DNA from 2 places in the Nocardioides panzhihuensis genome. Region 1 is predicted to be linked to the other one. Evidence: riboswitches for the same ligand, from Rfam matches in the RefSeq annotation. Region 1 holds a riboswitch; the other holds the start of a gene.
What was found. Region 1 has a riboswitch for cobalamin ahead of BJ988_RS08460 (CbtB domain-containing protein). Riboswitches for the same ligand answer to the same signal wherever they lie in the genome.

Region 2: it holds a riboswitch for cobalamin, as region 1 does, so the genes downstream of both, BJ988_RS17170 (CbtB domain-containing protein) here and BJ988_RS08460 (CbtB domain-containing protein) in region 1, are expected to answer to the same signal.

The regions. Positions count from the first base shown of each region.
Region 1 covers NZ_JACBZR010000001.1:1,805,507-1,809,693, reverse strand. Annotated here, with positions in the region: gene BJ988_RS08480 (class I SAM-dependent methyltransferase) at 1-3, opposite strand, end outside; gene BJ988_RS08475 (ArsR/SmtB family transcription factor) at 61-441, shown strand; gene BJ988_RS08470 (cation diffusion facilitator family transporter) at 438-1,136, shown strand; gene BJ988_RS08465 (signal peptidase II) at 1,133-1,690, shown strand; cobalamin riboswitch at 1,946-2,116, shown strand; gene BJ988_RS08460 (CbtB domain-containing protein) at 2,140-2,334, shown strand; gene BJ988_RS08455 (CbtA family protein) at 2,336-3,094, shown strand; gene BJ988_RS08450 (DUF2752 domain-containing protein) at 3,314-3,778, opposite strand.
Region 2 covers NZ_JACBZR010000001.1:3,613,377-3,617,563, forward strand. Annotated here, with positions in the region: gene BJ988_RS17155 (cobalt-precorrin-6A reductase) at 1-395, shown strand, start outside; gene BJ988_RS17160 ((2Fe-2S) ferredoxin domain-containing protein) at 392-1,069, shown strand; gene BJ988_RS17165 (CbtA family protein) at 1,110-1,895, opposite strand; gene BJ988_RS17170 (CbtB domain-containing protein) at 1,895-2,110, opposite strand; adenosylcobalamin (AdoCbl) riboswitch at 2,112-2,254, opposite strand; gene BJ988_RS17175 (ABC transporter substrate-binding protein) at 2,263-3,336, opposite strand; gene BJ988_RS31025 (ABC transporter ATP-binding protein) at 3,333-4,178, opposite strand; gene BJ988_RS17185 (FecCD family ABC transporter permease) at 4,175-4,187, opposite strand, start outside.

The DNA of each region.
Region 1 (4,187 bases):
CATCAACATGACACGACCTCCGTGATAGGTGTCATCGGGGTCTGTGGTTATCATCGTCCCATGACGATGAATATCACGGATGACGGCTCCACGGCCACCACGTCGTGTGGGGCTCCGTCTGCGGCCGTGGCGTTGTTCCGGTCATTGGGCGACCCGGCACGGTTGGCGATCCTGCGGCGGCTTGCTGAGGGCGAGGCGCGGGTGACCGACCTGGTGAGCTGTGTCGGATTGGCTCAATCCACCGTCTCGGCGCATCTGGCCTGTCTGCGTGACTGCGGGCTGATCACCTCCCGCCCGCAGGGCCGCGCCACCATGCACGCCCTGGCGCGGCCGGAGCTGATGGACCTGCTCGCCTCTGCCGAGCAACTCCTCGCCGCCACCGGCGAGGCCGTCGACCTCTGCCCCACCTACGGAACCCACCCCCAGGAGCCCACCCGATGAGCACCCCATCCACCACCACCCCCGACGTCACCGGACCCGCAGCACACCGAGCGGTTCGCTACGCGAAGGTCACCATCGGCTACAACGTCGTCGAGGGCATCATTGCGATCTCCGCCGGCACGGTCGCCGGAGCGGTCTCCCTCATCGGGTTTGGCATCGACTCCTCCATCGAGGTCGCTGCCGCCACGGTTGTCCTGGTGCGCCTGCTGGCCGAGATCAAGGGCGGCGAGCCCGACGAGGCCAAGGAACGCCGGGCACTGAAGTTCATCGCGATCACCTTCTTCGCACTCGCTGCCTACGTCACCGTCGAGGGCGTCCGAGACCTGGTCAGTGGCGAGAGGCCCGACACCTCTGTAGTCGGCATCGCCCTGACTGGCCTGTCGATCGTGATCATGCCCTGGCTGGCCCGGGCCAAGCGCAAAGCCGGGCTGGAGATGAACTCTCGCCTGGTGGTTGCTGATGCCGCAGAGACCCGACTGTGCGCATGGCTGTCGGTCTCCACCTTCGTCGGCCTGGTCGCGTTCGCCCTGCTCGGCTGGACCTGGATCGACCCGGTTGCCGGGTTCGTCATCGCCGGATTCGCAATCATGGAAGGCAAGGAAGCCTGGGAAGGCGAACTCGTCTGCGACGACGATTGCGAAGACGACGACCACGCCACCAAAGCCGACTCCTCGTGCTCGGACGGCCGCAAGTGAGCGCCCCTGTCGAAGCCACAGCCGAGGCTGGCGTCAGCGCTCTCAGACGCCGGATCGGACTCCTGGTCATCGCCATCGTCCTTGCCGGAGCGGACCTGACGATCAAGACCTGGGCCGAGCACGTCCTGCCAGGTAACCCAATCATGGGCGGACCGCTCGACCTCCAGCTCGCCTTCAACCCAGGGGTCGCCTTCTCCTTCGCCGCCGACGCGCCGGCATGGACCGTCGTCGCCGTCACGGCCGTGATCACCGCCGCCGTCGCCGTCGCGCTATGGCGAACGGCCCCTACAGCTTCCCTGCTATGGGGCAGCGCGCTCGCCACCGTGCTCGGCGGCGCTCTCGCAAACCTCATCGACCGCGCCGCTGACGGTCACGTCACCGACTACCTACACACCGGCTGGTGGCCCACCTTCAACCTCGCCGACACGCTCATCGTCGGAGGCGGGCTCCTCCTCGTCGCCCTGTCCTGGCGCACCAAGGACCGACCCAACGACCGACCTCAGGACGCAGAGACCGCCTGTCATCCATCCCCCTGTCGCGGTGACAGACCCTGACGTACCTGGCAACCCAGATGAGGGCCGACATCGAGCCAGCCTCTCTTGGCCTGGAGCCCCCGAACGCGCGCCGAGCCCGTGTCAGCGGCAGTGATGGAGGCGTGGAGCCACGAACAGACCCTCTACTTTGCACCTCAGGACACGGCTAGGAGTCGTGGGCCTCGACGACACGCACTGGGTCTGGAACCTCTCGGCAGCGAACGTCGGCCAGGGACGCACTCCGTGAACGCTCGTTGTGCGGCCTTCGACTATGTGCGATAGTAGCGGCGCCGCAGTGCACGGGAAGTCGGTGAAAGTCCGACGTGGTCCTCGCCACTGTGACCGGGAAGCCCCTCCTCACCCATGCCACTGGCCCGCCGGGCTGGGAAGGCGAGGAGAAGGCGTTGATCCGGAAGCCAGGAGACCGGCTGCGGCATCGTCCACGAGGTTCGTGGAAAGAAGGGGTCACGATGACCAACCCCACCAACCCGTCCAGCGCCGTCACCACGGTGCCGGCCTGGGCCTGGCTGCTTGCCGCAGCCGCCCTGTTCACCTTGTTCATGCTCACGCAGGAGAACGGCGCCCTTCTCGGCGCCGCCCAGGGCCAGTACCTGCACGAGCTCACCCACGACGCACGCCACGCCCTCGGCGTCCCCTGCCACTGACATGGGGTTCATAGATCTACTCCGCCGCGGTGCCGCAGCCGGAGCCGCAGCTGGCTGCGCCGCTGCCCTGATGATGTGGCTCGTGGTCGAGCCTCTGCTCCGCAAAGCCCTCGTCATCGAGGACGCCCGCAACGCCCGAGCCATGTCCGGCCACCGTAAGGGCGAGATGGAGGAGCCGCTCGTTTCCCGCGCCGGTCAGGTGCTCGGCGGCATGGCCACCGGCCTTGTCGTTGGCCTGTTGTTTGGCGTGGTGTTCGCGATCGTGTTCGGCAAGGTCCGGCACCGGCTCCCGGCAGCGACCGACTACGGCCGCTCGCTGGTACTGGCGGTGCTCGCCTTCGGCGTCTTCACCCTTGCGCCGGCGCTGAAGATCCCCGGCAACCCACCCGCAGTTGGCGACCCGGCCACGGTCAATCAGCGGACGCTGATCTATGTCCTGACGATCCTGATCGCGCTGGCTTTGGTGCTGGGGGCGTTCGAGCTGGACAAGTTCCTCGCCTCACGAGACCTGAGTGCGCCAGTGCGCACCACACTCGTGGTGGCGGCCTTTCTTTCGGTCGCCGGTGCCGTGTTCGCGCTCACTCCAGGCACGCCGGACAAGATCGCCAGCGATATGCCCGCGAAACTGATCTGGGACTTCCGGATCGCCTACCTCGCGCAGCTGGGCCTGATGTGGGCCACACTCGGAATGGTCTTCGGTCTGCTTCTCACGCCCCGTCGGGCGCGTGTGCCAACAGGCAGCGAGGTTTCCATCGCGTGAGCTCGACAGTCGGGCGCGTCCTGCCGGTCAACCCGAGCTCGCGCATAGGTCTCGAGATGGCTGCTCGCACGCCAAGGGGCAATTCGAGACGACGCCCCGGTCGTAGCCGGCGATGCCGTCTCGCAGCGCCTCCAGGTGGGCGTCGTGATCGACGCCCGGGTGCTTGCGGGGCTTGCGCAGCAACCGTCACGGCGGGCCGTGACTACCCACCGATCTCTGTCAACGCCACATGTCCGTGCCAGCCGTGAGCAGATCCGCACGCATCTGCTGGCGGATCTCGAGTAGCACCAGCAGGAGGAGTCCGGCGCCAATCATCCAGCGGCGCCGTTGAGGTGTCCATGCGAACCCGAACGTTACCCACCGACGACTGATGAGCCCGACAAAGGTGCGCAAGACCGCGAGGGCGGCACCGCCAACGATGAGGATGCTGAGAGGGTTGTACCGCCAGGCTTGGACCAGATTGCCTTGAGCGGTGTAGCGGGCGGCGCGGGTACCTCCGCACAGCGGATCCATGATCCCGAACTTGTGCAGCGGGCCATGGAGATCGATAGGCGGCAGACCGAAGAGCGCCATGGCCACAGCTATCCCGAGCGCAGCCAAAGCCAGGGCAGTGAGCCACCAATGGCGATCGTGGCGCTCGACCTCGAGCCGAAAGAAAGGAATGGCGATGGATACGTACGGCATGTCAGTCCTTGTCTGAACACGAATGGCGACTGGACTACTATGCCCCGTCCCACCCTCAACCCGTGTGTGCGCGCCGCCAGATCCTTGCGCCAGCTATATCTGGTCACCCCCGCGAGGGCTTGGAGATGTCCAGCACGAGGATGCAGATGAGCAAGAGGAGCCCAATGACCGCGTGCAGGAGGTCGCTGCCCGTCCGCCCCAGCGTGAGCGTGCCCGAGCAGCCTGAACTGTGACATCTGGCATATGCAGAATGAGGATGGCGATGAGCACGAACGTGCCCACGAGCGAGACGAACCCCAGTGATGGCGTAGCAGCGCCCACTTCGTCACCGCACCCATAAGCACGCGGATGGCGGTGGTCAACCTCGAGACCGGCCACACCCTCGACTACCCGCACGTCGGCTAGCCGA
Region 2 (4,187 bases), 1.8 Mb from region 1:
ACGACCGGGCCGCCGCGCTTGCCGCCGACCTCGGCAAGCGGCCCTTCATCACGGTCGGGCGCCAGGAGCTCGCCCGGTTCGTCCCAGCCCTCGGCGAACACGCCGCGCTGGCCCGCGTGGTCGATCCTCCCGAGCTCGACCTCCCCGAGCCGTGGACCCTACTGAACAGCCGCGGACCCTACGACCTCGACGGCGAGCTCGCGCTGATGCGCGAGCACGGCACCGACGTACTCATCACCAAGGACTCCGGCGGCACCTACACCAGGCCGAAGATGGACGCGGCGGCCGAGCTGGGTGTGCAGGTGGTCGTCGTCCGCCGACCCGGCGGACCTGGCGAGGTCCAGACGGTCAACGATGTCGCCGACGCGATCGCCTGGGTCAAGGGGCTCCGGTGAGCGTCCGCGTCCTCGTCGGGATGTCGGTGACCGATGTCGACCGGCGCCAGGATCTGCACGCCTGGGCCGGCGAGCTCGGCGCGAGCCTCGCGTTCCTGCAGATGGGCGGCCCGTCGCTCTCAGCCGAGCTGACCCGGCTCGCCGACTCCGGAGCCGAAACCATCACGCTGGCCGGCGTCAGCCTCGGACCGCTCGCCCCCGGCCACTCCTGGCTGCGCCGGATCGCCGCCCACTGGTGGCGTGAGCGCTCCGGGAAGCGCCCCGAGATCCAGGTCGCAACCGGGCTGGCGACCACGCGCGCCGAGCTCCCCGACGCGTTCGCGGAGACTCGGCCGATCACCGGCACCGAGCCCGGGCTGACCACGCCCGCCTGGGAGCGAGTCCCCGGCCACGTACGTCAGGTCCTGATCTGTCGCGGCCCACGCTGCACCGCAAAGGGCTCGGAGGAGACCGCCAGGGCGGTGATCCTGGGTGCGATGGAGGCCGGGCTCGGCGACGACGACCTGCTGATCACCCACACCGGCTGCCTGTTCCCGTGCAACCAGGCGCCGGTGCTCAGCGTGCAGCCCGACGACGTCTGGTACGGCAATGTAGAGGCGGCCGCCGCCCGGGTGATCGTGCGTGATCACCTGGCCGACGGCCGCCCTGTGGAGGCCTACCGCCTCCCCCGTTGACCGCCGAGTCGGCTCGTCCTCACCCAGCTCCACGTCGAGGTCACAACGTGGCGGCGAGAGCCTTCCGCTCCGCGACGGCGCGCTCCGCCGCGTACAACCTGCCGACCAGCCCGGTCAGCGCCACCCCGAGCACGCCCCACATCGTGGCGAGCGTGATCAGCGAGGCGAGTCGGAAGGACCACAGCGTGTCCGCCGGGAAGTCGCCGATCTCGTTGACCGTGACGAAGAGCTGGCCCGTGACGACCACGACCACCAGGTAGGCGGCGGTGCCGCCGACGACGGCCGCGTAGGTCCCGACCCGCTCCCGCAGCCGCACCGCGCCGTAGGTGGCGAGCACGGCTGCGAGGACGGAGACGAGCAGGTAGCCGAAGTAGACCGACGTACGCAGCCCGATGGTGTCCCCGCTGCCGACCGCGGGTGGCGTGGCCGGGTACTTGAGGAAGGGCACCAACGCGACCGCAACGAAGCCGATCAGCGTGACGAGCGCCGTCGACTGGCTCGGCGTGAGCCGTCCGAGGCGCCCCATCGTGGCGGCGGCGACCAGCCCGATGATTCCCCCGAGCGCGACGCCGACCGCCAGGGCGCCGGTCAGCAGCCCCCAGGTGCTCTGGTTGGTGCGGGAGACCTCAGCAGTCTCCTCGCTCCCACCTTCGGTGGCATGCGAGTGCGAGTGTCCGTCGCCGCCGCTGTCTTCTGATGAGATTGTCTCCAGGGCGATGGCAGCGCCGACCTGCGGCTCACCGACGGCGTACGCCACCAGGAAGGTGGCGACACCGGCGAGGAGTCCGGCTAGCAGGCCGCGTACGAGAAATGCACGCGCGCTCATCAGTGGCAGGGGTAGCCGAGCAGGTGACGACCGTCGTGGACCCACTCGTGGACGAGCGTGCCGGACGGGATCGAGACGGCGCCCTGGTCGGCGCTGATGAAGAAGAGCACCAGCAACCCGAGAAGCCCGAAGAAGAGCGCCCAGGGGGCCAGCTCACGGAGCGGGATGGTGGGAAGGTCGGCGCCGGCGACGGGCGCCACAGCATGCTGCGACATATGTCCTCCTCAGGGATTCTGCGTCCCTGTTCGATGGGGTTGGACGGACACTCGGGTCTGACTCCACCGCCGCGAGGCGATGTCACAGTAGCGCGACTGTGCCGGAGTTCCACCGGCTTCCTCATGTCCGTTGTGTGCACTATAGCCAGAACTCAGCGGAGCCACTCGTTGCCGTCGAGATTGGTGAGATCGGTGATGTCGAGCGTCGGCTCGATCCCCGAATCGGGGACGATCCCGAAGTGCTCCAGCGAGCGTCGGACCCACTCGGCGGCGTCGATGTTGAGGGGGCCGGAGACCCACATCGCGTAGGGCAGGTTGACGAACCTGTTCTCCTTGACGGCGGGCAGATCGCGGGAGGCGGGGTTCGACTTGAGGACCTTGACCTTCTCCTCGTAGGACTGGCCGGGGTAGTCCACGAAGTAGATGACGTCGGGGTTAGCGGCGGCGATGCGCTCCCAGCCGACCTCGGTCCAGGTGTCCTCGACGTCGCCGGTCGCGTTGGTCACCCCGGCGGTGTCGAAGATCGCCTGCGGCCCGCCGAAGGAGCCGGACGTGAAGATGGCATCGGTCCCGGAGTCGAACAGGAACGCCGTCGGTTCCTTCGCAGGATTCGGGGCACTCTCCAGGGCCTCGCGTCGCTCCTCGATGTCGGTCACGACCTTCTCCGCGGTCTCCCGGTGGCCGGTCAGCTCACCGATGTTGAGCAGGTCGGTACGCAGCGCCGTCCAGGCGTCCATGGTGCCGCGGTCGCCGTCCTCCTGCCGGCAGGTCTCGCTGAGCAGATAGGTGGCGATGTCCTGCTCGTGGAGCGTCTCGGGCAGCAGGTTGCGCGACTCGTCGAAGCCGTAGCCCCAGCCCGCGAACATCATCTGCGGCTTCACCGCCAGCACCGTCTCCAGGGTCGGCTGATCCTCCCCGACCACCCGGAGCTCGTCGACACGATCCTGCGGGTAGGCGAGCTCGAGCAGCTGCTTGTCACGCGCCAGACCGGTGACTGCGACGAGCTCGTCGCGTGCACCGGCGGCGAGCGCGATCGAGATGATCCCGCCGTCGTAGGCGTAGAGCTCGGTGAGCGGCTCGTCGACCGTGACCTTCTCGCCACAGTTCTCGACGGTGATCGCGTCGGTGCCGGCGGCACCGGACGCGGTCGTCTCCTCCGCTCCACAGGCGGTGAGGATCGTGGCGCCGAGTGCGAGCGCAGCGAGGCAGGCAAGGCGTGGAGTCATGCCGAGTGGTCCTTCCGGGGGTGGATGAGCAGGTGGGGCTGGGCCAGGTGCGGATGGGTCACCTGGACGGAGCCGACGCCGAAGTGGAGGTCGACGCTGATGGCGTCGAGGACCTCGGCGGGCGGGCCATGGGCCACGACCGTCGCCGGGCCGGTGTCGGGGTCGGAGCCCTGGGGCCGGCCGAGAACCGCCAGCCGGTCGAAGGAGCGAAGCGCCAGGTCGAGGTCGTGGATCGTCGCGACCAGGGTCTCGGCCCGGTCGGCGACCGTCTGCAGCAACCGCAGCTGCCAGGCGACGTCGAGGTGGTTGGTGGGCTCGTCCAGGAGCATCACCGGGCACTCCTGGGCGAGACCGCGAGCCATCACCGCCCGCCGCCGTTCCCCGCCGGAGAGACGGTCGCAGGGGTCGTCGATGCGGTCGGCCAGCCCGACCGCGTCGAGAGCCGCGCGGACGATCTCGCGCTCCTGCGTCCCGCCGCGGGCCCAGGGACGGGTGCGTGGCACCCGGCCGAGCGCGACCATCTCGCCGACGAGCAGCTCGGTGGAGGCGACCTCTTCCTGGGGGACGTACGCCAGCCTGCGGGAGCGCTCACGCGACGAGGTCCGGCTGGTCTCGCGGAGCACGCCGGAGGAGTCGGCGAGGTAGCTGTGTCCGGTGGTCGGCCTCAGCACTCCCGCGAGGATCCGCAGCAGGGTCGACTTGCCCACCCCGTTCACTCCCACGATCCCGAGACTGGTGCCCACGGGCACGTCGAGGTCGATGTCGCGAAGCACGTCGCGCTCGCCCAGCCGGGCGCCGACCCCGCGCAACCGCAGCACCGGTCCGATCTCCTGCCCGCTCATCCCTCGCCT